Regions from separate parts of the Paenibacillus sp. UASWS1643 genome, predicted to be linked through region 1. Evidence: riboswitches for the same ligand, from Rfam matches in the RefSeq annotation. Region 1 holds a riboswitch; each other region holds the start of a gene.
The links. Region 1 has a riboswitch for cyclic di-AMP ahead of FE296_RS23530 (HAD family hydrolase). Riboswitches for the same ligand answer to the same signal wherever they lie in the genome.

Region 1 (8,278 bases):
TTCATCTTCATGCTGGTGATATTCATCTGATCAAGCATGGCTTGCATCTGGGCATCCGATCCGTTCTGCTCCATCACGGCTTTGGCCAGTTCCTTCACATTATCACCGGATACGTCCGCGTTAATCACATAATTGTCGCCTTCTTCGGTTACTTCAGTATCTTCTTCAATCTTTTTGAATTGCTCCAATTCACCTTCGGGATTCATGCTTGCTTTCATCTGTTCGATCAGTTCCTTGGTTTGAGCTTCAGGAATCGCAACCCATTGATCCCCAACTTGAGAGTAGATTTTATCCGAAGTGATATACTGCTTCACGTTCTGAGCTTCCTGTCCCGACATTTCCATTTTCATCTCTTGATAGATCATCATTGGATCTTTGATAATATCCATCTTGAGTGATGTTTTGACCTGTTGATCTTGGGACTGTTCACCAGCATCCAGTTTCAGATTCTGATCAATGTTTGCTTCAGTTGTGAAGCTTTTCATTTCTTTGGTTGCTGCATTCGTTTTGGTAATCAATTCGTCCAAGGTAGGGATCTTTGTTGCCTGCTCTGCAGGTGTATTGCCCTCGTTGGATGTTTCGTTGTTAGTCGCTGGCGGCGTTGCCGTATTATCTGTATCGTTACCGCATGCTGCCAAGCTCACTGCTAATAATGCCCCGATAAATAATGTAGTCCACTTCTTCAAGTTGTTGTCCTCCCAAAATAGATATGATCTGTAGTCATTACCCAATTATTTCCGTTATTAATCACACTCACAAAAATCGATCTTTGATCTCCGGTGTAGGCAACATGCACGCTTCATCCTTGCCAAACCAGCGATAACGGTTGCGAGCAACCCAGTTATAGACTGCATTACGAATAAATTTCGGTACAATAATGAACACATATAACAATGGATAAGGAAACTTCAAACCTTTAGCCAATCGCAGTGCGGCGGTTGAACGTGTATAGTATTTTCCATTCTCAATCAGAACAAAGGTGTCCATACTGTCTGTCGACAAATTGCCCTTCGCCAGCAGTTCCTTGGCTACATCCGATTGGAGTGATGCAAAATGATATTTCCCTTCCGGGTCACGCTTAATAATCCATTTGGTTAAGCCCTGGCAGAAGTGACAGACGCCATCCACCAGTACGATGGGATGTCCCTGATGCACATCCGTTTGAGTTGCTGTCATATTCGCTGCCTCCTATTGTTGCGGTTAGAGTAACTTACCCAATCTGGGCCATATTTTTCACTAATTCTAAATTTATTTCTTCTAGAAGTAGTTCAAAAAGTCCGCTTTTGATTACGAAGGATGCCTGGTGGCATCATCAGCATCGAATATGGAATTCAGCCGAAATGTCCGTTGCTCACGTAGTTTTCCCTACGCTCCGCTACTCCATTTCTAGCTTCATCCCATCTTCTCGGTACTGAAAACCGGTCTTTTTGAACTCGTATTAATGGAAATAAAAAGAAAAAGAGCGCAGGCATTGTGCCCGCGCTCGTATCTGTCCGACAATTACTCCGTAACTGCCTTTTCCATCCATTGGTCATCGATCATCTGTTGATGCAGGTCACTTGCCCACTGGTCCATACATTTGCAAATGAAATCTTTGCGACATACTGGACAAGGCGTTTTCTGCAGACGGCTGATATTGGTCATCTTCCATTCCGGGGAACGGGAGTAGAATACACGGCATTTTGTACCGTCTACCAAATTCATTTTGAATTCGTACAATCCGTCTTCCTTGTTACCATAAGCTAATTCTAAATCTGCAATACGCGGTCTATAAGACATGGATATCACCTGTTTAATTCAAATTTGGTTCATGCAATGACACTACTCAGTACTAAGTTATATTAAAGAAATTTCAGTTCAATGTCAACTCGCGCATGTCTACCCGCCAAACAGAATATCCAGAATAGTCCCAACCTGCCCCTGTTTTTTCCCTTTCAAAACATCCGGATCAAATACTTCAACATACCCGCAGGAAGCACAAGCCACGAACAGGTAGTGGTTATGCTGGATATCGAACATCTTGCTCAGGCCTGCTCCTGACATGGAAACTTCCTTAATGTTACAATCCGTCCCCCTGCATTTCGTACACACAAATCGCCGCTCGATCATCTCTTCAATACTCATCTTCGTTCCCCCTTTATGGAATGTGTAGCATGAAGTGGGAGTGCAATTATGTAAAATAGTACGCGATCTGGCATCTAATCTCCTGCATCATGTCCATATATTATAATCAACACAAAACCCTGCCGATTGCCAGCAGGGCTTTGTAGTCGAACATCAGGTATCTGGGATACCCTGCTCCATATGTTCCCTTTACTTGCCGGGAGTCAAATCTTAGACTACGTTTAAAACAACATCAATGTTGCCACGTGTTGCTTTGGAATATGGACAGAAATCATGCGCCTTGCGGGCCAGTTCCTCTGCTTGACTGTGATCTACACCAGGCATGCTAACGTCCAGACGAACAGACAGCTGGAAACCGTCATCCGCAGGGTCTTTACCAATGGATACGTTACTTGTAACGACCACATCCTCCAATTTCACACCTGCTTTACGTGCTACATTGGCAAGGGCACTTTCATAACATGCTCCATATCCAGCGGCAAAAAGCTGCTCAGGGTTAGTACCTTCACCACCGGAGCCACCAAGCTCTTTTGGCATTTTCAGATCATGCTTAAGCACGCCATCCGAAGAAGTCACAGAACCTGTACGTCCACCTTTAACTGTCGCTACTGCTGTATATAAAGCTTCCATTAAGAATCTCTCCCTTATCCATATAGTTTTTACTGCCTTCCTTTCAATTTAAACTTCTGGCTCATTTTGAAACGCAATTTTGTATCTTTATCAGCTTTTACAACTTTATTATTTTCATGCATTTCAATGCCATGGCTGTATTTCCCCTAAGGTTGGGTAATATACGAAGGGGCATCTACAAGCTGGAACCGAAATTTTGTGCTGATACATAAAAGTTGCACTAGACAAAAATAATTGAAGGAGTACAATGTAACAATAAACATAAAAATTTAGATATATCATGAGCGGTTTGTTCCGCAACAATATTTCCAAATCAATAATTCAAAGTCAGGTGATTATCGTATGAGTAAAAAAAATCCGTTCAACGCTCCTTCAAGAGAATCATTGTCTACTGCGGGCATGGCCCCTTCCCTTGGAGAAGCACACAGTTCCATGAAAGTTCCGCAGAATGCTGCATGGTGGAAGAAATTCCTCGCCTTTGTAGGCCCAGGATACCTTGTTGCCGTAGGTTACATGGACCCCGGGAACTGGGCAACAGATATCGCAGGCGGCTCGCAGTTCGGGTATACCTTGTTATCCGTTATCCTGTTATCGAACCTGATGGCCGTTGTCCTTCAGTCGCTGGCTGGCAAGCTCGGCATCGTCACTGGACGGGATCTGGCTCAAGCCTGCCGCGAACGATTCAGCATGCCTGTTGTCATGATGTTATGGATTCTGTGTGAACTGGCCATTGCAGCTACCGATCTGGCTGAGGTCATAGGTTCTGCCATCGCGTTAAAGCTGTTATTTAACATCCCCATGTTGTACGGCGTTATCATCACTGCAGTTGATGTACTCCTGATTCTTGTACTGCAAAACAAAGGCTTCCGCGCTTTGGAAACTCTCGTCATTGTGCTGATGGCAACCATTGCCCTCTGCTTCGGTATTGACCTGTTTCTGGCGAAACCGGATATGGGCGGTGTTCTCCATGGTTTTGTACCAAATGTTGAGATTCTGCAAAACCCGGCTATGCTCTATATTGCCATTGGTATTATTGGAGCAACCGTGATGCCGCATAATCTGTATCTGCATTCTTCCATTGTGCAGACCCGTCAGATCGAACAGACTCCGCAGGGCAAAAAAGAAGCCATTCGGTACTCGACCATGGATTCTACAATCGCGTTGACACTGGCCCTGTTCATCAATGCGGCCATCCTGATTGTATCTGCTGCTGTATTCCACAGTGCTGGTATGACGCAGGTTGCCGAGATCGCAGATGCCTATCATCTGCTGACACCTCTATTGGGTACTACGGTTGCAAGTATTCTGTTCGGTGTGGCGCTATTAGCATCAGGTCAGAACTCTACCCTTACAGGTACACTCGCTGGGCAGATCGTTATGGAAGGTTTCCTGAACATTCGAATTCCGGCTTGGCTGCGCAGACTGGTCACACGTCTGATCGCCATCATCCCGGCGGTAATTGTGACAGCCATTGCAGGAGAACATGGCACAGAAGAACTGCTCATTTTGAGCCAGGTCGTGCTGTCTCTTCAATTGCCCTTTGCTGTAATTCCCCTGGTGATGTTCACAAGTGATAAAAAAAGCATGGGTGCATTCGCCAACAAAATGTGGCTCAAGATCACCTCATGGGTCATTGCCGCGATTATCGTTGTGCTGAATGTATATCTGATCATTCAAACGATCCGGTTATTCTAATCTCGTTCTAATCGACTAAATACTAAAAAGGCTGATCAACTCAGGTATGCAATACCCAAGTTGATCAGCCTTTATTGTTGCAATACAGCAACATGTTTCCTTTTATAGTAAAACTCAAACTCCAATAAACAACCATCTATATCTAATCCTGATTTGGTATCAGTAATGGCAGGAGTTGATCCAATGAATCCACAGTCCAATCCGCACGTTTGTCATCCGATAGTTCTGGCTGGAATCTTCCGTAACCCTGCATAATTCGAATCGTACGCATGCCCAGCTTCCGAGCAGGTATAATATCGTTATCGATCCGATCGCCGATCATGACGGCTTCCCCCGGTTCACAACCGGCCTGCTTCAAGGCCACAGCGTATAACTCAGGGTCTGGCTTGGACACTCCTTCTTCAGCCGAACATGCCAGAACATCCACATATTTTCGCAACCCGTAGCTCTCCAGTCTCTCTTCCGTTCCAGGACTCTGATTGGCAATAATGCCAATGCGATAATACCGTGACAACTGCTGAAGAACGGAATCCGCTGAAGGAAAAGGACGTTCAAGATCTTTTTGAAACTTCAACTTGTCCTGAATCAGTTTCTGGTGTCCCTCGTCTTCAACAAATGTGCGAATCGCCACTCTCATAGGCCATTGCTCATATTTCTGGTAACAGTTCGCGAACAGTTCGCGTACCGCCTCAATCTTCACCGGATACCCCAATGCACAGGCTTCGCGGACGAACTGTCCGATAATATCATCAACCGGCTCCCATTCATCCACCAGCGTATCTCCAACATCAAAAAACAACCATTTCAATCCACCTACATCCGGCACGCCAATTCCTCCTTGTAAGCCACAGGTGATTCCTGATCCTAATCTAAAAGTTCGCGTTCACCTTTAAACCCATAAAAAAGAAGACTCACCATCCTGCATGAGTCTCCTCAAACTTCCGTTTATCGATACATTCAATTATAACAGGCACCTTACACCTGAGCAATCACAAGCTATGGCATTAACCATTGAGGAGAAAGCCAACTTCCCCATTGAGCGAATATACAATCCGGTCTGCGCCCATACCCCGATAAATGCCCTTAGGATGACTCTGCTCCGTAATCACGCACAGGGATTTCGAAGTCCATGAACGACAGATCTGTAAATAACGACAGGTCAGATTCAGGCTATTCTCGAAAATAAACACGTTACCTACGCTGCCCTGCGGCAAAAACCATTTTTGAGCTGCAGCTGTATTCATGCGAATGACATGTTCTACTCCGATTCTACGGAGTCTGCGCTCTTCCCCTGCACTGTTGGTTAGAACGGCAAACGGCATTTTTTTGTACATCAGCAATTTGATAAATTTGCGTCCTGCTTCATTTGGAGCAGTCACTAAGATCATCTCAGTATCCATCATTCGTTCCTCCCTTGGCGTGAAAAGACAACAAAAAAGAAGCGTGGGGGACCAAGGCCTCCCGAACGCTTCTTAAATAACCCATGGCGAAAACACCATGAACCAGCGTACGGCTTGTTGCCTCTCCCTTTAACGCTTACGAGGTTAGCTGACGGATTCGGGCGCGAGAGTCGCCCTATTTCCGGCTGTCACCGGAAAATTCACCCCATGAATGCCTACTGTCCTGGACAGCGCATTCTGTTGGTTCCCCCGTTTTCCACTCATCAATGAATGGAAACTCAGCGATTAAAACATCGTTCGTATATCTTAAGGATAAGATCGAGCGATATTATCGTTTGTTTCGTTTTTCAGGTACAATTTAGTTTAAATTGAAATTACGTTATGAATCATACACCCGCGCCATGACGGTGTAAAGTCCTCACAGATCACCGAATCGACAGATTTTCGGCAATACTCACATATAATAGCGCTTACAACAAGGTCATACTCTACCCATCTCTTTAAATCTATCTAATTCTCACTCTGACGAAAATCACTTCGCAATTCATTCACGAATTCTGCACAACTTGCCTGTTTTGATGCTTTTAAACCATATTAGTTTTGCAATATTTAATTGTAACCAATATAATAGAAGATATAAGAGTAAATAAATGGAGGCGATTTAGATGACTGTCTACGATTACAAAGTGAATACCCTTCGCGGTCAAGAAGTTGAAATGTCCGACTACCGTGACAAAGTGCTCCTGATTGTGAATACGGCAAGCTCATGCGGACTTACCCCTCAATTCAAAGGTCTGCAAGAACTGCAAGACAAGTTTCAAGATGCTCCATTTGAAGTTCTTGGGTTCCCAAGCAACCAGTTTGCACAGGAAAAAGGATCTTCCGACGATATTGCCGAGTTCTGTCAGATGAATTATGGTGTAAGCTTCCCTATGTTTGAGAAAATTGATGTGAACGGCTCAAGCGCTCACCCTCTCTTCCAGCACCTTAGCACAGAAGCTCCTGGCCTGCTCGGCTCCAAAGCAATTAAATGGAATTTCACCAAATTCCTCGTGGATCAGAACGGAGAGGTAATTAAACGTTATGCTCCCAAAACAACACCGGACAAGATTGAAGAAGATATCAGAAACTTGCTGCAAAAATAATACATTGGCCACCCACAGCCGGAAGGTAGAGCAGTCTTGCCCCGGTAATGGATGGCCTTTTTTATCAACTTTGATATCAAACTATTCAAAAAGACAAAAAAAGAAGCTTTCCATTAATGGAAAGCTTCTTCTTAATCGTTCATATGATGCGGTCGAGAGGACTCGAACCTCCACGGGCATACGCCCACTACCCCCTCAAGATAGCGTGTCTGCCATTCCACCACGACCGCATGTCGTAAATAATCGGCAACAGAATTGATTATACCGGGTTCAGAACTAAAAGTAAAGTATTTTTTAAACCTTCTTTTTCAGCTAGGCATTTTCATCAAAAATCGCATAATCTCGTCATCTTTACCCATGAACTGCATATTATTAGTTTTGATCCCCTCTTTTTCGGTAATAGCCGATCTTGTTGATTCATTTATATATAGTCCTTCCTTATATATGGTCCTCACTGCACTTCGCCACATAAATAACACATTGTGTTATATAAAATAACAAAAATATTAAATTCCAGATTTAATCCATTAAATTTCACTGATACTATTGACAAAAAGCGGACATTTATGGGATGATAACTATCATATAATTCGGATTTTTAAACATAAAGCAAACAAAAAGGAATATAAATGTCACTTTAAGTGACATTTAACGAACATAGGAGGCGAATGATTGTGAACCGTGGGAATAAGCTGCTCGATTATGTCAAACTGCTTGATTCCTCTATTCAGGTTGGAGGGTTCACCCATTCCTTCGGCATGGATATCCATATCAGGGAGGGTACCATTCGTAATGCTGAAGATCTCGAATCATTCATGCGTTGTCAGTTGCATCCCAGCATCGTTCGTCTTGAAGGTATGGCCATCAAAGGCATCTATACCGCAGCAGATCACAAGGATACATGGCGGATAGCTCTAATCGACAAGCTCGTCCATGTTCAGCGAACCCCTGGAGATCTCAGAGAACAAGCTGCCACCATGGGTAAACGATTGATCAGACTCGCACGCGCTCTGCACCCCTGGATTGAATTCAGCCAGCTCGAACAGATCTTTGCCAAATACGATTCGGTTGGCTGCCTCTCCACTGTTCACGCCTGGATTAACCACCACCTCGACATCCCGGTCGAGGAGGCGGTCCTTGGTTATCTGCATTCAGCCATGAATGCCTGCATAACCGAAGCCTCCAAAGTCATTCCCCTGAACAACGAAACAACCAAGGATCTGATGGTCCGCCTGGCCACAGATCTGGAGAATGAATGGAAGACCGTCAGCGCCTCGGCTGCGG
Region 2 (8,278 bases), on a different contig from region 1:
CAGCAACAATAGACACTTCTCATTCGGATCTTACGGGATACATTGATTACGAGGTTCCTGGTACCAGCATTCAGCGAAAGAGCCTGGTCGAAGTGTTGATGCAGGAGTTGGAAAAGGAAATGGAGTTTGATACCCTGCACCTGACGATGTTGTATCGAAATCAGATTATTGATGAAGCCAGAATGGATGGGTAAAAGGCAGCTGCCTTTTACCTTTTTTATGTTCTCATTTTGACGAAAAATCCATTTCCCGGTATAGTACCATTAGTTTAACAGAGATCAGGAAGCGGAGGAGAACAATGATGCACTCATTCAGGATCAGTAGCGAATATATTAATGATGGTTTTCAAGCGGTTCAGGCGAAGCCGGAAGATACGGAGGATGTGATGTCGCTGCTGGTGGAGACAGCCGAATGGTTACAGAGCCAAGGTTCCTCCCAATGGAACGCTTTGCTTAAAGGTGAAGATTCACATGATACGGCAGGGGCGATTCAGCGTGGAGATGTGTTTGTATTTAAAAAAGGAGCGGACGTAGCGGGGATGGTCATCCTTTTGGTTCAGCCAAGCCCATGGGATATTCATCTTTGGGGTTCAAAAGCTCATGTCGAGGATGGTGCAATTTATCTGCATCGGCTAGCGATTCGAAGAAAATATGCTCAGAGCGGTCTGGGACGGTCCATTTTGCAATGGTCCAGCAGCGGCATACATTTTGAAGGCAAACATACTGTTCGGTTAGATTGCGGAGTGAGCAATGCTACGTTGAACGCCTTTTACGCGCGGAACGGGTATACTTTTTTGGGAGAGACCGATGGTTACAGTACATATGAGAAGCCCGTGGAGGTATAAAGCTGAAATTCTGGTTATCCTTATCCAATGAATATGGTTGCGACAAGCGAGAGAAGTTGACTGCTGGATTAAAGCTTTTACTTCTGAGGGGAACGTTTCATGAATATGTTGTATATACGAGTTATCGTAATATAGATGTTCCGGCTTCCCTATGTCATAATGGATAGTAGAGCATTACGTAAGTTAGAAAGGGGGAAACTAACGGTGAAATTGCTGCAGGCGCTTTTCTTTCCTCCGGAGCAGCCCGGAGGTGTATCCTCTATGATTCCGTATATGCAAGAGAGATTTACAACCCCGAGGTGGGAAATGGATCTATTCTCGCTGCCAAAGCGAATTCGCAACAAGGGCAGAGAGGAAGTTCAGTTCGAAACGTTTGACTGGACGGAATATCAGGATAGTCCTGTTGTCCAAAAATATATACAAACCTATCGTGATTATCTTTGGTGGACCAAACTGCGTATTCAGAAGCCCTATGATCTGATCCATGCACACCACCCAATTGCGGGACTTGCGATGAAAACGGTTTTCCCGGATACACCCCTCATTCAGACGATTCACTCTAGTTATGAACGGGAATTAATCCTTAATGGACGCATTGAAACGGATGGACCGGAGCATCGATTCTTGCTTGCGATATATGGTGAGCTGGAACATCAGGCAGAGCGCCTCTTGACGGTGTCGGATTCGTTCCGTCGTTATCTGGCTCCCTATGTGAAGGAACCTGATGCCATCGGTGTGATTCCCAATGGATTTGATGAGAAGCGGTTTAAGCCGATTCCTCATGATAATGCGATACCACAGCTGGTCACGGTATGTAGGCTTGTTCCGGCGAAAGGGTTGGATATTCTTTTCAAAGCTTGTGCGGAACTGAAGGGCCGAGGTCATGATTATGTGTTACATATTATTGGAGATGGACCGATTCGTCCTGATCTGGAAGAATTGGCGCAACGATTGGGGATCTATAATGAGACCATTTTCTATGGTTACACGCTGCACCCTGAGGAATTCATGCCATTCTTTGATATTTTTGTACTTCCTTCACGGGCAGAAGCATTTGGTTCCGTCTTCGCTGAAGCGGCGCTGAGTTGTCTTGCCCTTGTGGGTACGGATGTAGGTGGTATACCGGAACAGATCGAGAACGGTAGCAATGGGTTGCTTGTACCGGCAGAAGATCCTTCTGCATTGGCTGAAGCGCTTGAAAAGGTGATGCTGGACCCGGCTTATCGTTATGAACTTGCCCGTTCAGCGTGTGAAAAAGCCAAGACACATTACTCGCTCGGCAGATCGGTCAATGAGTTGAAAAAGATGTATCTGCAGTTTCCTGACAAAGCCTAAAACGTAGAGCAAAAAGTGCGAGCCGCTGTGATAAACAGCGGCTTTTTGTCATGTTTAAGGAAAACGTGCCCGCGGTGACTTGTGGTTATGAGGCGAACGGATGCTCATCATTCATGAAGTACATCACCGTTTATACATTTTTGCGTCCACGAAAGGCGCCCCAGCGGTTTAATACCAATTTGGCTGCCCAGAACAGTGCCAAACTTCCGAAGATAGGGTAAAGGATGGACAGCAGGGAACTGAATCCAAACTGACTGAGTGAGTAACACAACAGCATAATGGTTAATGTAATGAAACGGGGGTGGACGCGTATATGTTGTCTCAGTTGCAAGGTCATTCCATAGATATCGGCTACAAAGGTACTGAATATTTCCATGAAAATAAGGGATACATATACAGATTGCACTGCCCATCCAAGTTGAAAGGCAATACTACCCATCGGGATTTCGAATTGGATGATGCCGGGCATCTGAGCTGACATGGCAAAATGAGCTGCCATCAGCATGAAACCAACGCCAATTCCACCCAAAACTCCACCCCACTTCAGTACATTCCGACTACGAATCTGGTTACCTACAGGCACAAGAACAGCTTGAGCCAGCGCCAGATTGAATGAAGTATACAACAGTGGAGACAGCCACACTTGAATAGGGTTTGAGTCTGTCGTCAGTGTGATGAATCGGGAAGCACCTGGATGATGGATGGTACTGGTAATCATGAGCAGAGATAACAGGAGCATCATGGGCACGACGATGCTATTCATTTGTAGGATGGCCTGAATGCCTCGACCGAGAAGCAGATATGTCCCTACAAGTGTGACGATCAGACCTGTCTGATAATGCATACCCAAATGTTCGACAAAAACGGAACCTGCTCCGGCCAGCATGACACTGTTCACACCAATGAGAATGAGAAGGGTCACCCAGGTGATCCATTTGCCTGCCTTGTGGCCAAATAAATGTTTGTTCAGATCCTCATAAGAGCGGGACCCGGTATCGTGAGCAATCAGCATCATTTTGGTACCTAACCAGACAAAGAGCATGGTGGATAAGCCTATGGTGATGGTGGCCCATTTGCCATACTGGGTAAAAAACTGCAAAATTTCCTGCCCTGTAGCGAAGCCGGCTCCGACAACCGTTCCGATGTATGTAAATGCGATCTGCAGCACCCGAAATGCCTGTTTCATGTGTTTCCCCTCTCAGGCCCCTGTTTAGTTTGGACATGCGGGTACCATGGTACAAGGTATGCTTGACCCACGAAAGTCATGACAATGAATAATGAGCTTTGGCTTGAATTGCGTCTCAAGGACAGCGCCCAGGCAATTTCGCTTGAACTTATAGATAGATATATGATACTTTTACCTCATAGGATAGGCTTGGGAGGTCAAATCATGGAATTATTGAAACAACGAATTTTACAAGAAGGTGTGGTTATCTCGGATCAAGTTTTAAAGCTGGATGGTCTGTTGAACCACCAGATTGATCCTGCATTAACGATGGAGATGGGGCGTGAGTTCGCTGCCCGTTTTCGTGAAAGTGGAGTGACCCGTGTAATCACGGTAGAATCCTCGGGGATTCCGGTTGCGTTTGCCGCGGCCTATGAACTTGGGGTGCCACTTGTATTCGCCCGTCGCAAAAAAACACTTCTGGCTGATCCTGATGCTTACTGTGAACGCGTACCGTCCTTTACCAAAGGAATTGTAACTGACATTATGGTATCTCGCGAGTTCATTCATGAGAATGACCGTATTTTGTTCATTGATGATATTATTGCCAATGGAGATGCCGCTCGTGGCGTCATCAAAATCATTGAGCGTTCCGGTGCGGAACTCGTCGGATTCGGCGTTGTGGTAGAAAAATGTTTCCAGGCAGGGGCACGAACGATTCGTGAACAGGGTATTCCGGTGGAAGCCTTGGTACGCATTCGTTCCCTGAACGATGGGACGGTACAATTTGACGATAACGAAATGTGACATTTTAAAGGAATAGGGCCTATTTTTTGAACTATGCCTTTGCATGGCCGCTAATTTCATTTATAATGGGGTTATGTTAGGGAGAGGAGGCAACACCATGGGGAACCAACCGGCAACAGAACAATTCTTTAATGATAAGCTGGCGGAATCGAAAGTTCATTTTGAACGTGCCCTGGATTGTAAACATACGGAATTCGATGACCTTTATCCCTATATGATTGAACATCCTCAATTTTTCTGGTACAAACGCTATGTTGCCTGGTCAGAATTACTGACGATTGTAGGCTTGTGCGAAGAGTTGTCCTTCTCTTGGAAAGAACAATTTACACCGCATCAAGTGGAGTACCTTGAAGAACGTGTGATGTCCGCCAAAGTGCTTGATTTTTGGTTCGAGAAGAACGACAGCAAAGAGCACGCGCAGCGGTAACTTTCAGTCGGGACATAATTTCGAATGACATGACAGTCCAATACAGTCACGTGAGACCTAAATGACATTTCATTTAGGTCTCTTTTTGTAAATAAATTTGGAATATAGGAGCCATGAAGATGATCAGTGATACAGAACTGGACGCCCTGCGTCTGTCAGGTGAGAAAGTAAGAGTAGTACGGGACGAGCTGGAATCTAACGATGTAACCGGGATTGTTGTTGCCTGGGATGGCGAGCAGGTCCTTATCCGGCGTCAGAATCGACGTGTAGTTAAGCTGGATCGCAGTTACAAATATCAGCTGTTCAGCGAGCCTCGCCAGAGTCCACTTGGTGAGTAGCAATCGCTTATAATTGAGCAGGGACGATGAGCGTTTAAATGTTTGGAATTACCATGATTTCTTGGCATAATTGACTCACTCGGGAGAGAAGATAGGTACAGTGAGGAAGATCTGTAACTATAGCCGAGAGGGTGTGCTACGAGCCATGACATTGATGAATGATAAAGTTCATGCCTACAAGGATCAGATTGGAGCATTAAGCGATGTACTGCCAGGTGTGGTGAAGTCATATCATGAGTTTACCGGAGAATGTTTCCAACCTGGCGTGATTGATGCAAAGACAAAACAGCTAATTGCGCTTGGTATTGGATTGTTTGCCAACAATGAGGTATGTACCTTCTACCATGTAGAAGAAGCCCGTGCCAAGGGAGCAACAGATCAGGAAATTATGGAGACCGTAGCCGTGGCCGGAGCTGTTGGAGGCGGACATGCCCTGTCTCAGGGTGCGATGCGAGTGCAGAAGGCGCTGCATTAAAAGCAATACAACATACTTTTTAAGTACAAAAAAGGCATCCGGTTAATAACCGATGCCTTTTTGTATGTGAATTACATTTTACCTAACATTTTATCATACATAAACTGTCCAGTTACCCGACGTGCTGTTACGTAACGATCATTGAAGTATGGATTCGATAACTTCGTGATGCTTACACCTTTACTGCTGGAGGCATGAGCGAATTGTCCGCCGCCGATATATACACCTGTATGTGAAATGCCTTTGCCCATCGTATTGAAGAACACCAGATCACCTGTGCGAATGTTGCTTTTCGATACAGGCGTACCTGCTTTGGCTTGCTGCTGTGAAGTACGTGGCAATTCAATGCTGTATTTGTTGAAAAGATATCTCATAAAACCAGAACAGTCGAAGCCGGCTACAGTCGTGCCACCCCATTTGTAAGGTATACCTGTCATGTTGTTCACTACGGAGTTGATACTGCTTGCCTCTGTGCTTGTTGCCCCGGATGTAAATAATACAGCTGCTCCAAAAATGGAGATAATCAGTTTTTTCAAAATCAATGTTCTCCCTTCGATGCCTACGGAGTTAGCTAAGGGTTCGGTAGAAGGTTCCCTATATTTCCTATGTATAAGAATAATTCACCCAAATTGGTTCCCCCGTTTTCAAACATGAAACTCGGCAATGAATAATTAAGTTTTTGTAACTATTTGAAACTATATTGCATAAATGCGTAATTGTCAAACCCATTTAAAACCCTTCGTAATACCTCAATGTTAGCGGAATTAAGGTTTTTATATGAAAGAAGGGATCAAGTTTGGGAATCATTCATGACAAAAACGTCATTAATGATTCGTTTAAGACGAATTTGGATAAATAAATAGGTTTGTCATGAGTTAAAAGGACTATCCCGTTATGTAGAATTAGAGAGATTATATTCATTAAGTTGCATATATTGACAAAAATCGATTTTTTGCATATTATCTGATTATCCAATCCACATATTGGATTAAAATTGATTTTATTATGCGATAAATACAAATAAAGGAGGTTTGGGGGCGTATATCATAGGTAAAGTAGAAGTGGAAGATTTATAAAAATGAACATAGGAGAGTGTTGCATTTGAAAGCGAAGAAAATAATTACTTTTGTCCTGGCATGTACGATGGTGTTCTCAGCAGTTGGAATGGCAGTTCTTCCTGTAGGGACGGTATCTGCCGCGGATGCATCGGGTACTACAGCGAGTATTTCTGATATTTTGAAGAACCAGCTGCCGGATGGAGGTTGGAGAAAAGATTATAAACAGACAAGTGGAGAGTGGGCGAAGTCCACGATAGACAACAAGGCTACATACTCAGAAATTAGAAGATTGGCGAAGGAATTTAAAAAGACAAATGATCCGCGATACTCCACAGCTGCAATCAAAGGAATTAACTTTTTGATCAACATGCAGTATTCAAACGGCGGATGGCCACAAGTTTACCAAAGCTCCGGATATCACAAGCACATTACCTACAATGATGATGCCATGATTAATGTAATGATCATGCTGGATGAAGTAGCAGCACGCAAAGGTGATTTCTCGTTTATCGACAGCACACTTGCTAACCGTAGTAAAAATTCAGTTGCCAAAGGTGTGGAGGCGATTTTGAATACACAAGTCGTTTCAGGTGGTAAGCTGACAGCATGGGGACAACAACATGATTCCAGTTCCCTTAAACCAGCGAGCGCAAGAATCTACGAAGTGCCATCGCTGACAGCTGGAGAGAGTGTAACGATTGTTAAATTTCTGAAAACCAGACCTGCTAACGCTAAAATTACCGCATCCATTAAAGGAGCGGAGGCTTGGTTTAACAAGGTGAAAATTACGGGGTACAAATATGAAAGAGCTAATGGAGATAGTAAAATTATCGCTGATTCCAAAGCTGCACCAATTTGGGCACGCTTCTATGAGATAGGAACGGATAGACCAATCTTTATTGGTCGTGACGGGGTAGTTAAATACAAATTAAGTGATATTGATAAAGAAAGAAGAGGCGGTTACGCATGGTATGGCAACTGGCCTTCCAAGCTGTAATTTGCAGTATGCTTCCGTTTTAATGAACCAAGCTATTAATAGTTAAAGGTAAAACCCGAATCGACATGGACGTCTGGTTCGGGTATTATTGTTATTATTTTCAGTGTTGACATGATAGATTCCGCATGATATATTAATTCTTGTCGCCGATATTGATCACGGAGATACAATATGCGGTCGTGGCGGAATTGGCAGACGCGCACGGTTCAGGTCCGTGTGGGCTAACCCCCGTGGAGGTTCGAGTCCTCTCGACCGCATTTAATAAAAAGACTCCTTAAGCTAACGCTTAAGGAGTCTTTTTTTGCATTTTTTGATATAACATTAACTTTAGATTTGAGTACTTAGTGCTTAGCTGCACGTACAGCAAATGTCTTCCATTAGCCATACGGAACGTTTATTGTGCTGCGGTAACATTAACGCTGTCAATATTCGGTCCTTCGGATCCGGTAGTGACCACTTTCAATGTATTGGTGCCCGTGTTCATGGGGACCTGTATTGTTTTTTCAACCCATGTGGACCAGCTTCCCGTAGCCGGAAAGGGCTCGTTGCTAATGACTTTGGTTCCGTTCACAAAAATGTCGAGGTTCCGAGTGCCGCTTTCCAGCGCATAACGAAACTTTACATTTTTGGTGCCTGTAATCGTATTGTTAATGGCGTTCCATTGAATGGCTGAACCAGTCATCGCATTGAAGTTAACATACCCGGAGCCAGTGTAACCAGGGTAGATCGTTTCAATGGTAGCATCCGTAAGAGTTGTTCCGGTCTCGGCTTCATAAGTAGTGCCACTACCTGTATTTCCGCCGTTATTCCCGCCAGTAATGTTGGCAACAAA
Region 3 (8,278 bases), on a different contig from region 1:
CATACTCTTCCTCCAGATGAAATGCGCGTCCATCCAGGTCCAGCAATGTGGGCACCTCATCAGGTGCATCAAGCCTGCCATCAATTGGTGTATATAGGGCGTAACGTGTGAGTTCCCGTTCTTCGATATGCAAATATCGAAATGCGGTACCATCCTGCAGCGTGAGCACAACTGCATTTCGAGCGCGATTTTGTACCCGACCAACGACTTCATAAGTGACCAGAGAAACCTCACAGATATCACCAGGTGCAAGCTGAAGCATCGTTTTCTCTGCCTGCGGTGGTTCAGGTTTTGTTAGTATTCCTTTAATTCGTTTCCATACACTCATGAGAATTACTCCTGTTCCTTATCTTATAAACAAGCGGCAATAATCAGTGCGCCCACGATATGTAAAGCGCCAGAGAACAACCCGTATCCTGTCTTCCCTTGCTGAATTCCCGTATCCAGATCCAGATTGGCCCATTTGCGAATCATAAAGTGTACAACACTCTCCAGAATCAACAAAATGATAAAGGATACAACGGAGACCAACAATGCTTCTCCAAGATGACCAGCCGTAGAAATGGACGTAGCGAGTACATACCCTTGTGCAAATAATTTCATAACCATCCGTGTAGTAACGGCCATATTGCCAGCCTTAACTTCAGCAAAATCCTTATATTTCGTGAACAGTGAATCTACATACATCAGGACAAACAGCAAAACCGAACCAGATCCGGTCCAGACCAGCATCGCCAAAATATTCAAATCCATTTACACAGCCCCCACATATCAACATGAACCGCATTTAAAAGCGAAGGAGAAATACTCTTCTCCTCCGCTGGTTAACCCTGCTGACAACCAAGGTATTAGTTCTTATTATCGTACTGTTTCATCAATGCTGCGAGTTCGTCTTCAACAGCCTGATCTTTACCCAACTTCTCGAACTCTTCATCCAAAGACTTGCCTTTGGAAGACATTTCGTTACTTGCTTCTGCCTGTGCTTCCATCTGCATCATTTTCTCTTCCATGCGCTTCATACCGGCACTTGCAGTATCGGAGCCAAACCCATTCAACGCTTTGTTGATTTCCGTTTGGGCTTTTGCTGCATTGTAGCGGGCTACCAGTGTTTCCCGTTTGTTCTTCATTTGAGTCAGTTGTTTACGCATCTCGTCCAGCTTGCCACGCAGGTTATCTGCTGAAGCCTTGTTTTGATCATAACTGGTTTTGTACTCAGTCATCTTCTCTTCGGCTGCTTTTTTTTCTTCCAAAGCCCTGCGGGCCAGATCCAAGTTTTGAGCACGTGCCGCCGTATGCGCCTGCTCTTCACGTTTTTTCACTAAAGCTTCCTGCTCTTCGAATAACTGCTTGAATTTCTTCTCAATGGCGATCTGTTGCGCTACTGCTTTCTCCGCATCTTCCAGGTCCTCTTGCATGTCACGGATATATTGGTCCGTCATCTTGATTGGGTCTTCTGCCTTGTCAATAATGGCGTTAATGTTAGACATGGTTAGATCACGTAAACGTTTGAAAATGGACATTATGTTATTCCTCCTAGTCGATATTACATCGTATATAAACATACATACGTAACAATCTACAACTCGTTTCAATTTTAGCAAATAAAATAAAATTGAAACATGCGATTGTTTAGGAAGATCACATTTCCTTGTTGAGATGATCCTCCATTAGCCTCTCTGCAGTCTGCACGATTTCATCGATCTGCATCCGTGTAATGGAATCAAAATGAATACCCATAATTACCGTAACGGTTACTTTCAGCTGCAGGGCAGCCTTTCGGGCAAGCCGCTCACACAACTCTTGTTCCTTATGCCCCGGAATATGTACCGTCGTCCCGCTGACGCGCTCATGATCCACGTAGAACGTGGCTACGGCACCAATATGCGCCTTTCCTCCGGTAACGAGAAAAACCTTATCCTCTCCTGCTTCAATCACCTGTAAACGTATGGATTTCAAATCATATGTACTCATATCCTATCCACCTATCCTTTTCTATATGTTTTATATGGAGGAATTATGGCTGTCATAAGCTAAATCCGCAATGAAACTTCTCACACTACGCATATTTTATGAGACCCCCGGGCATACCAAGGAGAACGTCATTTTGGAAAAGGAGGCCGTTATTATGCGTGTACGCCTCATTATGCTGATGATTATCGTTATTTTTCTCGGGGGATATCATGCTCCAGTTTCATCACGGGATGTTTCAAGCCCGTCAAGTGAATCAGTATCAGGTTCGGATTCTGCGGAAGAAGAACAACTGACATTGGGACAGTTACGTCAAAAATATGCCGATACGTTCAAAACGAATGGTCCTTCAACCAAGAAGGTTGCACTCACTTTTGATGATGTACCTGATCCACGGTTTACTCCACAAGTGCTGGATGTATTGAAGAAATACAATGTCAGAGCTACATTCTTCATCGTGGGTAGTCGTGCTGAGAAACATCCGGATCTGGTGAAACGCATCGTTAAGGAAGGGCATATGGTTGGTAATCACAGCTACAATCATCCTGAATTCAGTAAGCTGTCGATGAATGCCTTTCGCAAACAAATTTTACATACCGGAGATATTATTCGACGTTTGGCGGGATATACACCCAAGATGATTCGGCCACCTTATGGAGACATTAATGAAGAACAGCTGAGATGGGCTGCCAAACAACACTATAGCATTGTGAACTGGAACGTAGACTCCCTGGACTGGAAAGGCCTATCAAAGGAACAGGTGAAAGATAACATCCTGTCTGCCGTAAAACCCGGCTCCATCGTTCTGCAACATGCTGGAGGCGGTGTAGGATCAAACCTGAACGGCACGATTGAGGCTTTGCCTGAAATCATTGAGGAATTGCGAAAGCGCGGATATGAACTCGTCACCTTGGACGAAATGCTGGGATTACCGAAGGCGAAAGAATAGAATAACCGTGTTAGGAAATCATGAAAATATTAAAAGGGTGCTGTTCAATCGCAAGTTAGCGACTGGCAGACACCCTGTTTGAATTCGTTAGATGTAATTTACTTTCTACTTAAGAATATACAGCTCGATATCCTGGAAACCAAATGTGCTTACGGACTGTTTGCTACCCGGGATAAAGATATCAATCCGATGACCCTTGATTGCACCGCCCACATCACGCGCTGTGGCTACAAAAGCCTGCTTTGGCAATCCTGGATGGCTGTGACCAGTTACCAGTACTTTGGTTCCGAGTGGAATTACACTTGGATCAACTGCAATCGTACCCAGTTCAAGGTCATTTCCGAAATAATCGACTGCACCCCAGCCTCCATTTTCAGACGGATCTGCAGAGTAAGCCGTTGCTTTTACGTTCACAGCTTTGCTGTAATCGAATGTTTTACCCCAGGCCTGAACCACTTTGTTATCTGCATTAACGTCCAAGCTTGCTGTGGTAACCGTTTTGGCATGGGTCTTGCTCTCCGTCGCCGCGGCAGCTACATTGTTTGCCTTACCGGGAATCGTAATTTTCAAACCACCATAAATGTTGTAAGGTGAAATGTCGTTGTTTGCTTTAACCAACGTGTTCATTGCTACTCCATATTGTTTTGATAAGGTGTAGAAGGTATCCCCTTCTTTGGCCACATGAACTGAATCGGCGTGAGCCGGAACGGCTTGAATTAGCATTGCTATTGTCAATAATGCTACTGCTGTTTTGGCTATACGTTTCTTGTTAATCATGGTCTTCCTCCCTCATTGTGCCTGCGAAGTTAGTTGTCGGATTCGGATGAGGAGCCCACCCTATAGGTTCTTCATTACATTGGAATCGTTATGTACCCCTAATTCACCCCAAGCAGTGTGCTGTAGATCTCCCCCCTGCACAATCTGCATCGTTACATCCCCCGCACTCCCTGTCCGGAAGTTTCGGCAGAGTTCAATATATCACAACTTTGTAACCTGAACTTGTAGTAATTCTTACCAAATGGTTTTTAGCATGTCATCAACTGTAAGAATACTGGATAATTCAGAAAATTTAGGCGAACCGACTTCTTTATATTTGGTAACAGAAAAGTTACATTTCGAATCTTTAAGTGATTAATGCGCATAAAAAATAGCGTTACCGACTCGAAGTCAGTAACGCTATTTGATCACTTCGTTTAGAGTACTTTCGCAAGAAAATCACGTGTACGTGAATTTTTCGGTGCTCCAAACACCTCATCTGGTGTTCCCTCTTCTACAATAACCCCGCCGTCCATGAACAGGATCCGGTCTCCTACTTCACGTGCAAAACCCATCTCATGCGTTACAATGACCATCGTCATCCCGCCTTCTGCAAGACGTTTCATGACATCCAGCACTTCACCGACCATCTCGGGGTCCAGTGCCGAAGTAGGCTCGTCAAACAGCATCACATGCGGCTGCATGGCCAATGCTCTTGCAATGGCGATCCGCTGCTTCTGTCCACCGGACAGCTGATTCGGGAATGTATCTTTTTTATCGTACAAGCCCACGGTGTTAAGCAAATCAGCAGCAATTTTTTCCGCTTCCTGAGTGGATTGTTTCTTCACTTTAATCGGAGCAATCGTGATGTTTTGCTGTACCGTTTTGTGTGGGAACAGGTTGAAATGCTGGAACACCATGCCCATTTTTTCCCGAGTTGCATTAATGTTGTGCTTCGGATCAGTGATTGACACGCCTTCAAAATCAATCTCACCCGAGGTAGGCTGTTCCAACAGGTTCAGACAACGCAAGAATGTACTTTTACCTGAACCGGAAGGGCCGATGACTACGACGACCTCACCTTTGCCAATCGTCACGTTAATGCCCTTAAGCACATCGTTATTACCATAAGATTTGTGTAATTGTCTAACGTCTATCACTTGCACTCAACTTCCTTTCCAGTCGTCCCAGCAGCTTGGACAAAATGAACGTCATTACAAAGTAGATGGCTGCTGCAATCAAAAATGGACTCAATCCTTGGTACGTAATGTTTTTGACTACACTTGCCTGATACATAATATCCACCATACCGATAACAGAGATAATGGAGGATTCTTTAATGATAGTTATGAATTCATTACCGATCGCTGGTAATACGGCTTTGAAGGCTTGTGGCAATATGATATAACGCATCGCGGCGCCTCTTCCCATACCTAATGAACGCGCTGCCTCCAACTGACCACGATCCACACCTTGGATGCCCGCACGGAAAATCTCCGCCAGATAGGCACCACTATTGATTGAAAGTGTAATGATACCTGCCTGAAGTGCAGTGAAGTTAATGCCAAAGCTCAGGGAAAAACCATAGTAAATAATCATCAATTGTACCAGCATCGGTGTGCCACGGATCACTTCAACGTAAGCAGTACCGATCCAGCGCAAGATTGCAGCGTCATGCAAACGGAACAAACAGATGATCAATCCAATAATTACCCCGAAGATAACCCCAAGTGCAGACAACAGAAGTGTGTATCCTACACCTGTAGCATAGAAACTTTTATATTCCCAGAATACTTGGAAAATATTTTGTGATTTGTTCGCTTTATCCGCCATCAAGAGGCTGGCGTCCGTCACCATCTGATTGATTTTATCTTCACTTTTCAATCGCTCCAGTGTTCCATTTACTGCAGCTAGCAGCTCGGTATTACCTTTGCGAATCCCGATTGCCGCTTCTGCTTGCTCTTCGTCCGGAACAGCAGCAGCAAGTCCAATGATATCGTCCAGATAACCTGCAGCAACGGTATCTTCAACGATTGCCGCGTCAATGCGTTTTGTTTGCAGTTGAAGCACGATATCCGAGATTTTATCAAGCGCAGTAAGCTTCGCTCCTGGAATACCTTGTCCGATTGTTTCCTGAATGGAGCCTTTCTGAACGCCAATTTTCGCATTTTCAAGTTCTGCCATGGTTGGATATTTGTCTTTATCCACATTGCGAACCATAATCACTTGTTTTGATTTATAATAGGTGTCGGAAAAATCGATACTTTTCTTCCGCTCATCCGTCGGCGTCATACCTGAAATTACCAGATCAACACGCCCGCTCTGCAATGAAGGCAGAAGACCGTCGAAGCCCATATCCTCAATCACAAGTTCAGCGCCAAGATCTTTGGCAATCTCTTTGGCGATCTCAATATCAAAACCGACGATTTCATCTTTGCCATTAATCACTTTATGGAATTCATAGGGTGCAAAATCGGCACTTGTACCGAGTACCAGCTTTTTACTGCTTGAATTATCTGTAGTTCCACTTGCAAGTGCCACAGGAACGGCAGTTGTCAGCAGAACGACAAGGGTCAACAGCATCATGGTATAACGACTTATTAATTTCAACCTCGTTCTCTCCCCTTACAATACTTTGTATGCTTCTCATGTTGATGACTGAGTCATTATAAAGTACAATGCATGATTATGCAATGCATTTTGACATTACAAATCTTGACTTGTTTCTGAAAAATTGAAGCAAACATGATATAATCAATGAATTATTTTCATTTTTGCATAAGGAGTTTACTAATGACAGCTAACAAATCACAAATTCTGACGGTTATTGATCAATATGCTTCCCGTTTTAAAGCCATTTCATCATATATCGGTGCCAACCCCGAACTGGGAAATGAAGAGTATCTCGCTTCTGCCCGTTTGAAAGAAGAACTGGTCTACCACGGTTTCACTGTAGAAGCTCCAATCCTTGGACTGGAGACAGCCTTTATCGGAACCTATTCAGCCGCCAAACCCGGCCCTACCATTGCATTATTGTGTGAATATGACGCCTTGCCGGAGATTGGTCACGCTTGTGGACACCATCTGATCTGCATGATGAGTCTTGGAGCTGCTGTTGGGCTGAAATCCATTCTGGATGAAGTAGGTGGAACGATTAAAGTGTTTGGCACACCCGCTGAAGAGACACGTGGTGCCAAAGTTCCGATGGCAGAAGCAGGTTTGTTCGATGACTGTGATGTCGCTCTCATGGCGCATCCATATTATGCCTACGAAAAGTCAGGCAGCTCGCTGGCTATTGATGCAGTACAATTTGAATTCCATGGCCGATCTTCACATGCTGCTGCAAGTCCACACGAAGGTATTAATGCTCTTGATGCCGTCATTCAAACGTTCAACGGAATCAATGCATTCAGGCAACAAGTGAAAAGCACCGTTCGCATTCATGGTGTGATCAACAACGGAGGTCAGGCAGCTAATATCATTCCTGACTATGCTTCTGCGCAATTTTATGTACGGGCAGCAACTCGCAAAGAACTGAATATCCTCACAGAACGTGTGATTCAGATCGCTGAAGGTTCTGCTCTCCAGACAGGATGCAAGCTGGTGACATCCAACTATGAAACGTCCTATGACGAGATGGTTACCAATGAAGCATTCTCAGCTGCGTTTAGTCAAAATCTGATGGAACTTGGTATCCCGCAAGAAGAGATTGTGAGTGGTAATGATCACGGCTCTATGGACATCGGTAACGTTTCCCTGAAATGTCCTGCAATCCATCCCTACATTCGTGTTGTGGATGAGGTTCATACCTTGCACTCTATAGCCTTTCGTGACCTTGCACTTCAGGAGCGCGCGCTGGATGGCATGATTCTGGGAGCAAAGGCACTTGCTACAACAGCCTATGACGTACTGAGCCAGCCAGAGCTGCTTCAAACCATCCGCACGGAGTTTGAGCAAGCTATTCGCTAAAATTCACTTTCAACATGTTATATAGGGGTGCCCTGAACAATCTTGAATTCCAAGCTGTTCAGGGCACCCTTTTCTATATTAGCTGTAAGTATATTCAGCACGAAGCTGGAAATGCTGTGAAAGAAACCTTTGAAAACGATGAAAATAATACATTTTATTACAGTAAATATGATTCATTTGCTGGCTAACTTGGTTAATTATAACTATAAGTGCGTGTTCAAAAGACCGGTTTTCATAACTTATCCTATATTCAGGAGGTGCTGTCATGCTGCTCGAAGCCATGTATCATGTTCCTCGTGACAAGTGGGCTTATGCCTATAATTCGTCTACCATACATCTGCGCGTACGAACCAAACGAAATGATGTGCAATACGTGACTGCACTGACCGGAGATAAGTACGATTGGAATGGAACGTACAAGGAAATTCAATTGGAGAAGGCTGCTTCTGATAACATGTTTGATTATTGGGAGGCTGCCGTCAAGCCACAATTCAAACGTCTCACCTATATATTTCGGATAACTGCCGGTTCAGAAGATGTTTTTCTTGCGGATAATGGAATTCATTATGAAACCCCCTATCCAACTGGAGGATATTATGAATTCTCGTATATACATGAAATTGATGTGTTTAAGGT
Region 4 (8,278 bases), on a different contig from region 1:
ATTCCACCCCAGCCTTCCTGTTGGACCGTATCATAGAAGCCAAGGTCTTTCGCAAGCTCATTCTTCAGATCCTCTGACATGACACTTCTTCTTCTGCGACTCATGAACCATCCTCCTCCAAAGTATCCTTCATAATGTGATGAGTTCGTTCACGTTTTGGACATCTTGTCATCAGGCTATATTCAGTTTCCTGCATTGCTTTAAGAAACTGTCCCTTCACCTGTCCATATAGTATGCCGCGACTGTTCCTCGCTCATTCCTGAGTATGTATGGGTTACGTTAGAGGACGAATTGGTGTTTAAAAAAACAAAAAAGCAATCCGCCTTGTGGGGCGAATCGCCTGTAAATCGATACTTACGTCTCCATATAGGAGCTATGCGTCTGGCTGCCCGGGTCATAAACCATGACTTCCACCGACTCCGTAAGTATATCCGCATAACTATAAGATACTCGCTTGAAGGTTTCTTGCTCCTCATCAAGCTTAACAATAAAAACAGAAGGGTACGTTTCTTCCAATACACCCGTACGCTCAATGGTCTTACGGCGGCCACCATTAGCCCGCAACATAATTTTCTGACCAATATGTGCATCGAGATTGCGTTTGATATCCAACAGCGTGTTTTTAGCCATTGTCGACGACCACCTCTTTTCTTGTCCATTATACCGGATTTTACAGTCATTGTCAAATCAAAACTAATTATTATATCAGCATCAAAAAGTTGTTGTCAATGAATTTTTTTGCAAACAAAAAAAGCCCCAAATTGGGACTTTAAATGGCCTACATCAGACTGCCGACGGGTTCACTTTTAACGTAGATAAATCATTCAGCCCAGGCAGACCTACCCGGTAACTCCCCCGTGTCTCGACACCACCCACACCCTGGCTACCACTGATGGTATTGTGCAGAACATCACTCATATTGACCGTATCACGCACAGATGTGAAGGAGGCCTTGGCTGCCACATAGACCGGATCAAGTGCATGAATGAGAATTCTGCCTGGAGAACTGGCAAAGTTTGCTCCAGCGCGCAACAGGGCCTCAAAATGGGACTGACAGGCCCCTGCCACAATAGTGAGTGCATCCAGATGGCGTTCATATTGTCTGGCCACCTGAATGGCCGACACAAAATTTTGCGAGTTCTTGTAGCTACCAAGACTATATAAGTCATAGGGCTGACGTGTCTTTAGCACCCCATCATGACCCGTAATGACCACGATATCTGGACGTACTTTGGGTAATAAACGGTATAAGGTATCTGCCATTGCCGATTCATGAACATATTGTCCCTCTGCGGGAACACGAAGTTGCTCATAGAGATCCATACTTTTTTTCAAATAGTTCGGATCTCCATCCAGATGAAGCACCTTCCCAGGCATCTCAAAATAAGCCGGTTCCTGCTGAGCAGACCAATCCTGTACCAGACCTTCGCGATTCCGCTCAGCCTGTTCCATACGATTCTGCTGCAGGCGGGACAGGGTCTGATGTGCTTTAACATGCGCCTGTCTGGTCTTGGCGCTTTGCGGTTCATAGGGAACCTGTATCAAATCGTCCACTGGGGAATCGGCAAGCAGCCGGAACTCAGTCCCTTTAATGACCGCAGCATCCAACTGGAGGCCTTCCACCCGAAAAGTCACATCGCCACCGTATGACTTCCGAACGACCAAGTCTCCGATATTCATCAACGTAATCACCTCTACCCCATCGTATGGGCAGAGACCCGGTTTGGTTCATTCAAATTTTACAGCGCTGCACGTACCCCTGCTTCCCACATTACGGTGCTGAGTGTAGCGTACTCCTGCAGACTCAATGTCTCTCCGCGTCGGGACGGTTGAATACCTGCCTGCTCCAGCAGAATGTCTGCCTGTTCCCGGTTCTCCTTTGTGAAGAAGCGTGCCTTCAAGTTGTTTGAGATTGTTTTTCTCCGCTGGGCAAAAGAAGCCTGTACCACTTCGAAGTAGTGTGCTTCATCCGGAATCTCCACTGGCGGTTGCTCACGCACTTTCAGCTTAATAACAGCTGATTCCACATTAGGTTGCGGAATGAAGACTGTAGGAGGCACAATACACACAAGCTCCGGCATACTGTAGTACTGAACTGCAATGCTCAGACTGCCGTAGTCTTTTGATCCCGGTGCAGCAGCCATGCGTTCAGCCACTTCTTTTTGGATCATGACAACAATGCTGTCTACCGGCAGCTTCTCTTCCAACAGTTTCATCATGATTGGAGTCGTTACATAATAAGGCAGATTAGCCACGACACTGACTTTGTCCACGGATGCAAAATCCGTATTAAACAACTCAGCCAGATCAAGCTTCAGCACGTCCCCATGATGAACACGTACATTCGAATAAGGCTGCATCACTTCTCCCAGGATTGGGATCAAGCGCTGATCAATCTCTACGGCTGTGACAGGACCAGCTACCCGAGCGAGTCGTTCCGTAAGGGCTCCAATACCCGGACCGATCTCCAGTGCACCCTTGGACTCGTCTAAATCGGCTGCATTAACGATTTTGTTCAGTATATTTTGATCGATCAGAAAGTTCTGACCCAGACTTTTCTTAAATGAGAATCCGTGTCTTTGAATAATTTCTTTGGTTCGCTTGGGGGTTGCAATTTCTATCGTCTCTTCCATGTCCTTCATATGCTCACAATCCTTCACGTTCAATTTGCGCTAATGCTGTAGAGAACTCTTCCCGTGTAATCTGAAATACACCGAGACGTTTGTGGAACTGCTTACCGTTACAATATCCGATACCCAGCAGATTGCCCATCTCCATGCGACGTGCAGCAGCCTGCGGATGCACAATAAGTCCTGCCGCGATCAGGTCCTCCCAATCGATCAGGCTAGGAGCGCCTTCGTATGAAGTATGTACGCGTGCCAGAGCATGACGGATCGCCTCCGGTGAGGCATTCTCCACCCCAATATCCCCTTTGCGTGTGGCATCGGCTTCCGGAATGAAAGCATGTTTGCAGCCAGGCACCTTATTCGCAATGATTTTACGAATGCGCTCGCCAGCATGATCCGGATCTGTCAGTACAATGACTCCCCGTCTCTCCTGAGCAAGCGCAATCCGCTTCAGAATGCGTTGGTTGATGGCTGATCCACCTGTTTCTATGGTATCGGCTTCCACGGCCCGACGGATGGCTACCGTATCGTCACGGCCTTCCACCACAATGACTTCTTTTATCATGTTCCATTTCTTCCTTTCTAACGCAAAAAGAAGAGGAATATCCTCTTCTCTGCCAAACGGCGGGGGAGACTAAATTCAGACTCCTCCGCCGCATATTCCGCATGAATCATTCATGCAACTATTTTATAGCATTCCCATTTCAAAGTAAAACGATTTTAGTTCGCTTCCGGCTTCACCGGACCGATCACGTAGACCGTCTTGCCTTTCTTGCGTCCAAAATTCAGGGCATGCTTCACACTGTCATAATACACATCAATTTTGTTGCCTTTAATGGCACCGCCTGTATCTTCCGCACGACGGAATCCCAGACCTTCGATATATACCCACCAGCCAATTGGAATGACTTTGGGATCAACCGCAATGGTGCGTCCTTCCGTTACACGAGTACCGGAAGCTGTTTTAGTTCCAATGCCAGGCTCTTCGGAAGAGTAGGCAGTCATGGATACATTTTTAAGTACTTTGGAGTATTTAAAAGAAGTCCCGGATACGGTAATCACTTTGCTGCCCGAGGCAGATGTTTTCTTCGAGTTCGTTGTTGTAGCCTTTTTGGTTGTTGAAGTCTGAGCTGATACGGTCTGAATCTCTGGTTCTTTCACGACCGGTTTTGCTTTGGTGCCGACAGCAATCACTTTATCTACACGATTATTCGCGACAGATTTGCCGACCATTTTTTTGGAGACCAATTCTCCATCCTGAAATACCTTTTCGATGTGCTGTACAAGTTTGCCTTCTTTGCCGTTCACAACGACACGGTTATCTCCTTTGTACAAGCTAGGGTCAGCCGTTTTAATGACTTTGTAAGCGATCGGATGTTCTACATCCACTGTACGCTTTGTTACGCGCACTACACGAATCTTCATATCCGCTTTGATCGAAGTTCCAAGCGCCGGATATACTTTATCATTACTTTCAACTTGAATACCTGATTTTTGAATTGCATCTTCTACCGATGAATCCGTTGTATACAGAGTCTTGGTGTCTCCGTCTGCCGTAATGTTAACTGGAACGGCCCGCTCAATAACGATTCGGTCTCCATCTGTAATCGCTCCATTCATGGACATGGATACCTTATCGTGAGGGCTGACTGTGATCGACTGCTCCTCCAGCATTTCCTGAAGCATTCCTGTACGAGTCTCTACCACCTGAGCTTTGCCATCAATAACCAGTGAAATTTGTTTCCCGGCCTGACCGTAAACGACTAACAAGATCATGATTGTAAGCGCAATTGAGAAAATCGCGATCAATGCCATTTGACGCATGTTCTCATGCTTCCACCGCAACGCGAAAGACTTACTGGATGATCGTGACTCATGGGTCTCTTCTGGTTGGAATGTGCCCACTTCTCCGTCCTCCTTCATAGCCTCGCCGTCTAAAGTAATGCATGATGTCTTTGACGTGACTATACCAAATTTTCTACAGAACACAGATTGGACCAACATAATCCGGTTCTGCACCATGAATCAATCTTCGCAACATGATGTCATCCTCCTGAATACCTACCGTATGATGACAATATTTCTTTTATTCAAAAACAAAAAAGCCAAAGAAAGAGTGTAAGAGGAACTCTTTCGTGGCTTCCGAATGATTTTGAATATCGGAAATTCATGCACGAGGTTGCCTCTCTTTTTCCGCTTGCGAGGTTAGCTGTCGGGTTCGGGCGAAAGAGAGCCGCCCTATCTTGGGTCACCCGCTCATGGCGGACGCCCTTGAATTCACCCCGAGACCCAAAGAAGAAATCAAATACGGCTTCGCAGTTCCCTTCGCTGCTTTTGGGTCAGCGAACGTTGCGCATCGGCCAAATACACCGATGTTTAAGCCCTATTGGTTCCCCCGCTCTCCGTTAACGGAGACTCAGCGAGACTGATTCATGAAAGTAATGTTGTTTCATCGGAAAGTGTCCCTTTGTTCATCCCCCGAACATCTGTCCAATTTTCCGCACAACAATTCACTGAAAAGATGATATCCTGTTTTGATGCATGTTGTAAAGCGTTGATCAAGTACGTTTTTCTGAATATTTGGTTAAAATATTGTAATATTCTTGATTTATTTGGATCAAAGGGCAAATTACCTCCGCTTACCTGCCTTTTTCGCCCCATTTGCTCGTTTTTTTAACGAATTCCAAATCGTTCCATGGCATTTTTGGTTGTTATTGCAGCAATTTCCTCCACCGAAATGCCTTTAATTTCCGCAGCTGCCTCTGCAACCAGACGTACATGCGCTGTCTCATTTCGCTTTCCACGATAAGGGTGAGGTGTCAAATATGGAGCATCTGTTTCAATGAAAAACCGGTCCATAGGAACCTTTGCCAGCACCTCTTTTGGCTGCTTTGCATTTTTGAATGTGATCGGTCCTCCGAAGGAGAGATGGAAGCCCATATCGAGACAACTTTTGGCTGTTTCCCAGCTGCCCGAGAACGAGTGCATCACACCGCCAACCTCACCCGCTTTCTCTTCACGCAAAATTCTTATGATATCCTCATGTGCATCCCGATTATGGATGACAATCGGCATGTTTACTTCACGCGCCAAAGCAATTTGTTGTCGTAATACGCGATGCTGTATTTCCTTTGGTGAAGTATCCCAGTGATAATCCAAACCAATCTCACCGATCGCAACCACTTTTTCATGCTTGCATAAAGATGCAATCCACTCCAAATCGCCCTCCTGCATTGTGATCGCATCTACGGGATGCCACCCTACAGCTGCATATATAAAGTCATATGTTTCAGCGAGTTTCATTGTGGTTGGAATCGTCTCCCGGTTAAAACCAATGTTGATCATGCGACCAACTCCTGCATCCACAGCACGCTGAATCATGTCCTCGCGGTCCTCGTCGAATTGTGGTGCATCCAGATGTGTATGTGTGTCGAACAGCATCATGTCTGTATCTCCCTTCATGTCGAAATATCGACTATCTTCTTTTTCAAAATCCAATTTGTAAAATTCAATAATTCAATGACTCATACATAAAAGATTTTGGGTATCTGTGTATTACATCATTACGTTTGTTTCTTCACAACTACAATATATAGAAGATATACGGATATTCTGATCTATATATTGCTGATTGTGCTATTTTTGCCTACTTGCATTTACATAATTATGTCGATCTACATATACTCCCCATTAAAGCAGATTACTGTATCATGAAAAATAGCTCTTTTAGAAAGTGTTTTGATATCGAAATTCTTCATCGGATTATATCCACACGATTACAAGAAATAGGGGCGTATATGTGACGGTAATTCGTGAATAATCGCATCCACCTTGTTTTGCGGGTAATACAAATGATGTTTCCCTCGGTGAAGCCCACTGATAGAACGGACAATGTCAGATACTTCTGACAACTCACGTAAATTGTCCTGTCGATCCAGAAGAAGAATCTGCTTATCTGTGGATTCATCCGGACGAAACACATCATACGGATTATCCGAAGGAAAATCAATTTCAAGATCATATTCGGGATCAAGGCCTGCCTGTGCAAAAGCTTCCCGAATCTCTTCCATCATTGTCAAGTCGACCTGTTCGAGCTCTACATACTTATATAACTTGCGATCCATAAAACGTTCGCATAACTCACTCAGAACAGTATCGTCCTCCTTGCGCCACTGCGTAAATGCCGTCTGGATTAATGCTTCATCCAACTGCAAATATTCATCTACAGATAATTCTCCTGCAAATAATTGAGGGAGTGGATCAATCATGAAGCGAAATTGAAAACCATGCTGTATGAGTGTTTTTGCTCGCTTGAATATTTGCCGCAATATAATTTCAGAACTACGAGTTACCGGATGGAAGTAAATCTGCCAATACATCTGATACCGAGACATGAGGTAATCCTCCACAGCATGCATGCCTGACTCCTTGACTACAATCCGCCCATGATAAGGACGCAGCATCCGAAGGATACGATCAAGGTCAATCGTGCCGTAATTTACACCTGTAAAATAGGCATCCCTGAGCAAATAGTCCATTCGGTCTGCATCAAGCGGACTGGTCACCAAGTTCACCACAATCGGCTTTTCATACGTTTTTTGAATGACAGACGCTACTTTCTCAGGAAAATCAGGAGCATACCGTCTTAAGATCGCCCCTACTTCGGTATCACCTGTAATAATGCGACAAGTCCAATCTTCGTGATTCATGTCAAAAGCCTCCTCAATGGAGTGAGAGAATGGCCCATGCCCGAGATCATGAAGTAGAGCTGCACACAGAGCTACAATCTTTTCTTCCTTCGGCCAATCCGAATAATGACTTCTTTCAAATTGAGATATGATCTTGCGTGTGATTTCATAAACACCTAGTGAATGTGAGAACCGACTATGCTCTGCTCCGTGAAATGTAAGGTAAGAAGTACCCAGCTGACGAATCCGGCGTAAACGCTGAAATTCCGGGGTGTTAATTAACTGCCATATAACCGGATCTTGCACGTGGATATAATTATGTACCGGATCTTTGAATACTTTCTCTTCCGTTAAACGTTGTTCCATGTCGACTCACTCCTTTAATTTCTTTTATATTAATGCTTTGAGTTCTACGATTCACCTAAGATTCGACACTATATGACGAACTTTGTCGAATTAAGTAGTTTTGTCGTTTTCCAAATCGACAAAGCTGACATTGAGGTTTAAATGCGAAAAACAGCTTCCAATCCCTTACCACCAGTAACCTTGTGAAAAACAGCCTTAATTTTAAGCTAATTTTAAGGTTGACTGATTTGGGAATCGTTGGTATGATGAGTATCATAAAACATAAAATAATGTCGAATAATGACAATGATAGTTAGCTGAGAGGAGCACTGATTATAATGATGAAATCAACAGGTATTGTAAGAAAAGTGGACGAACTGGGACGGGTAGTTATTCCAATCGAATTGCGCCGTACGCTTGGTATTGGTGAAAAAGATGCTCTGGAAATCTACGTTGACGGCGAGCGCATCATGTTGAAAAAATACGAGCCTGCTTGTATCTTCTGTGGTAATGCAGAGAACGTTACTTACTTCAAAGGTAAAATTGTTTGTAACGAATGTATTTCCGAAATCCCTGCACCTGTGACAAAATAAGAAAAACCAGGTATACTGGACTTAT

Region 2: it holds a riboswitch for cyclic di-AMP, as region 1 does, so the genes downstream of both, FE296_RS10670 (C40 family peptidase) here and FE296_RS23530 (HAD family hydrolase) in region 1, are expected to answer to the same signal.
Region 3: it holds a riboswitch for cyclic di-AMP, as region 1 does, so the genes downstream of both, FE296_RS25185 (3D domain-containing protein) here and FE296_RS23530 (HAD family hydrolase) in region 1, are expected to answer to the same signal.
Region 4: it holds a riboswitch for cyclic di-AMP, as region 1 does, so the genes downstream of both, FE296_RS02705 (resuscitation-promoting factor) here and FE296_RS23530 (HAD family hydrolase) in region 1, are expected to answer to the same signal.

What each region holds. Positions count from the first base shown of each region.
Region 1 covers NZ_VXKZ01000114.1:260,457-268,734, forward strand. The annotation lists gene FE296_RS23495 (DUF6612 family protein) at 1-686, opposite strand, end outside; gene FE296_RS23500 (thiol-disulfide oxidoreductase DCC family protein) at 754-1,176, opposite strand; gene FE296_RS23505 (hypothetical protein) at 1,501-1,779, opposite strand; gene FE296_RS23510 (zinc ribbon domain-containing protein) at 1,879-2,124, opposite strand; gene FE296_RS23515 (organic hydroperoxide resistance protein) at 2,335-2,754, opposite strand; gene FE296_RS23520 (Nramp family divalent metal transporter) at 3,154-4,449, shown strand; gene FE296_RS23525 (HAD family hydrolase) at 4,592-5,275, opposite strand; gene FE296_RS23530 (HAD family hydrolase) at 5,454-5,849, opposite strand; cyclic di-AMP (ydaO/yuaA leader) riboswitch at 5,968-6,143, opposite strand; gene FE296_RS23535 (glutathione peroxidase) at 6,515-6,994, shown strand; tRNA gene FE296_RS23540 (tRNA-Leu) at 7,142-7,224, opposite strand; gene FE296_RS23545 (urease accessory protein UreF) at 7,669-8,278, shown strand, end outside.
Region 2 covers NZ_VXKZ01000103.1:179,626-187,903, reverse strand. The annotation lists gene FE296_RS10710 (hypothetical protein) at 1-194, shown strand, start outside; gene FE296_RS10705 (GNAT family N-acetyltransferase) at 302-844, shown strand; gene FE296_RS10700 (glycosyltransferase family 4 protein) at 1,049-2,179, shown strand; gene FE296_RS10695 (YkvI family membrane protein) at 2,310-3,365, opposite strand; gene FE296_RS10690 (xanthine phosphoribosyltransferase) at 3,570-4,151, shown strand; gene FE296_RS10685 (hypothetical protein) at 4,249-4,578, shown strand; gene FE296_RS10680 (hypothetical protein) at 4,698-4,916, shown strand; gene FE296_RS10675 (carboxymuconolactone decarboxylase family protein) at 5,062-5,391, shown strand; gene FE296_RS10670 (C40 family peptidase) at 5,463-5,927, opposite strand; cyclic di-AMP (ydaO/yuaA leader) riboswitch at 5,933-6,064, opposite strand; gene pelA (pectate lyase) at 6,493-7,446, shown strand; tRNA gene FE296_RS10660 (tRNA-Leu) at 7,620-7,703, shown strand; gene xynC (glucuronoarabinoxylan endo-1,4-beta-xylanase XynC) at 7,841-8,278, opposite strand, start outside.
Region 3 covers NZ_VXKZ01000115.1:117,918-126,195, reverse strand. The annotation lists gene FE296_RS25210 (DUF4178 domain-containing protein) at 1-328, opposite strand, end outside; gene FE296_RS25205 (DUF350 domain-containing protein) at 352-753, opposite strand; gene FE296_RS25200 (PspA/IM30 family protein) at 849-1,520, opposite strand; gene lpdD (prenylated flavin chaperone LpdD) at 1,639-1,971, opposite strand; gene FE296_RS25190 (polysaccharide deacetylase family protein) at 2,126-2,917, shown strand; gene FE296_RS25185 (3D domain-containing protein) at 3,023-3,694, opposite strand; cyclic di-AMP (ydaO/yuaA leader) riboswitch at 3,697-3,893, opposite strand; gene FE296_RS25180 (amino acid ABC transporter ATP-binding protein) at 4,111-4,833, opposite strand; gene FE296_RS25175 (ABC transporter substrate-binding protein/permease) at 4,820-6,256, opposite strand; gene FE296_RS25170 (M20 family metallopeptidase) at 6,467-7,642, shown strand; gene FE296_RS25165 (alpha-glycosidase) at 7,908-8,278, shown strand, end outside.
Region 4 covers NZ_VXKZ01000089.1:47,797-56,074, forward strand. The annotation lists gene FE296_RS02680 (small, acid-soluble spore protein, alpha/beta type) at 1-104, opposite strand, end outside; gene veg (biofilm formation stimulator Veg) at 355-630, opposite strand; gene yabG (sporulation peptidase YabG) at 784-1,680, opposite strand; gene rsmA (16S rRNA (adenine(1518)-N(6)/adenine(1519)-N(6))-dimethyltransferase RsmA) at 1,740-2,642, opposite strand; gene rnmV (ribonuclease M5) at 2,647-3,192, opposite strand; gene FE296_RS02705 (resuscitation-promoting factor) at 3,348-4,532, opposite strand; cyclic di-AMP (ydaO/yuaA leader) riboswitch at 4,806-5,059, opposite strand; gene FE296_RS02710 (TatD family hydrolase) at 5,301-6,071, opposite strand; gene FE296_RS02715 (HD domain-containing protein) at 6,404-7,681, opposite strand; gene FE296_RS02720 (AbrB/MazE/SpoVT family DNA-binding domain-containing protein) at 7,999-8,253, shown strand.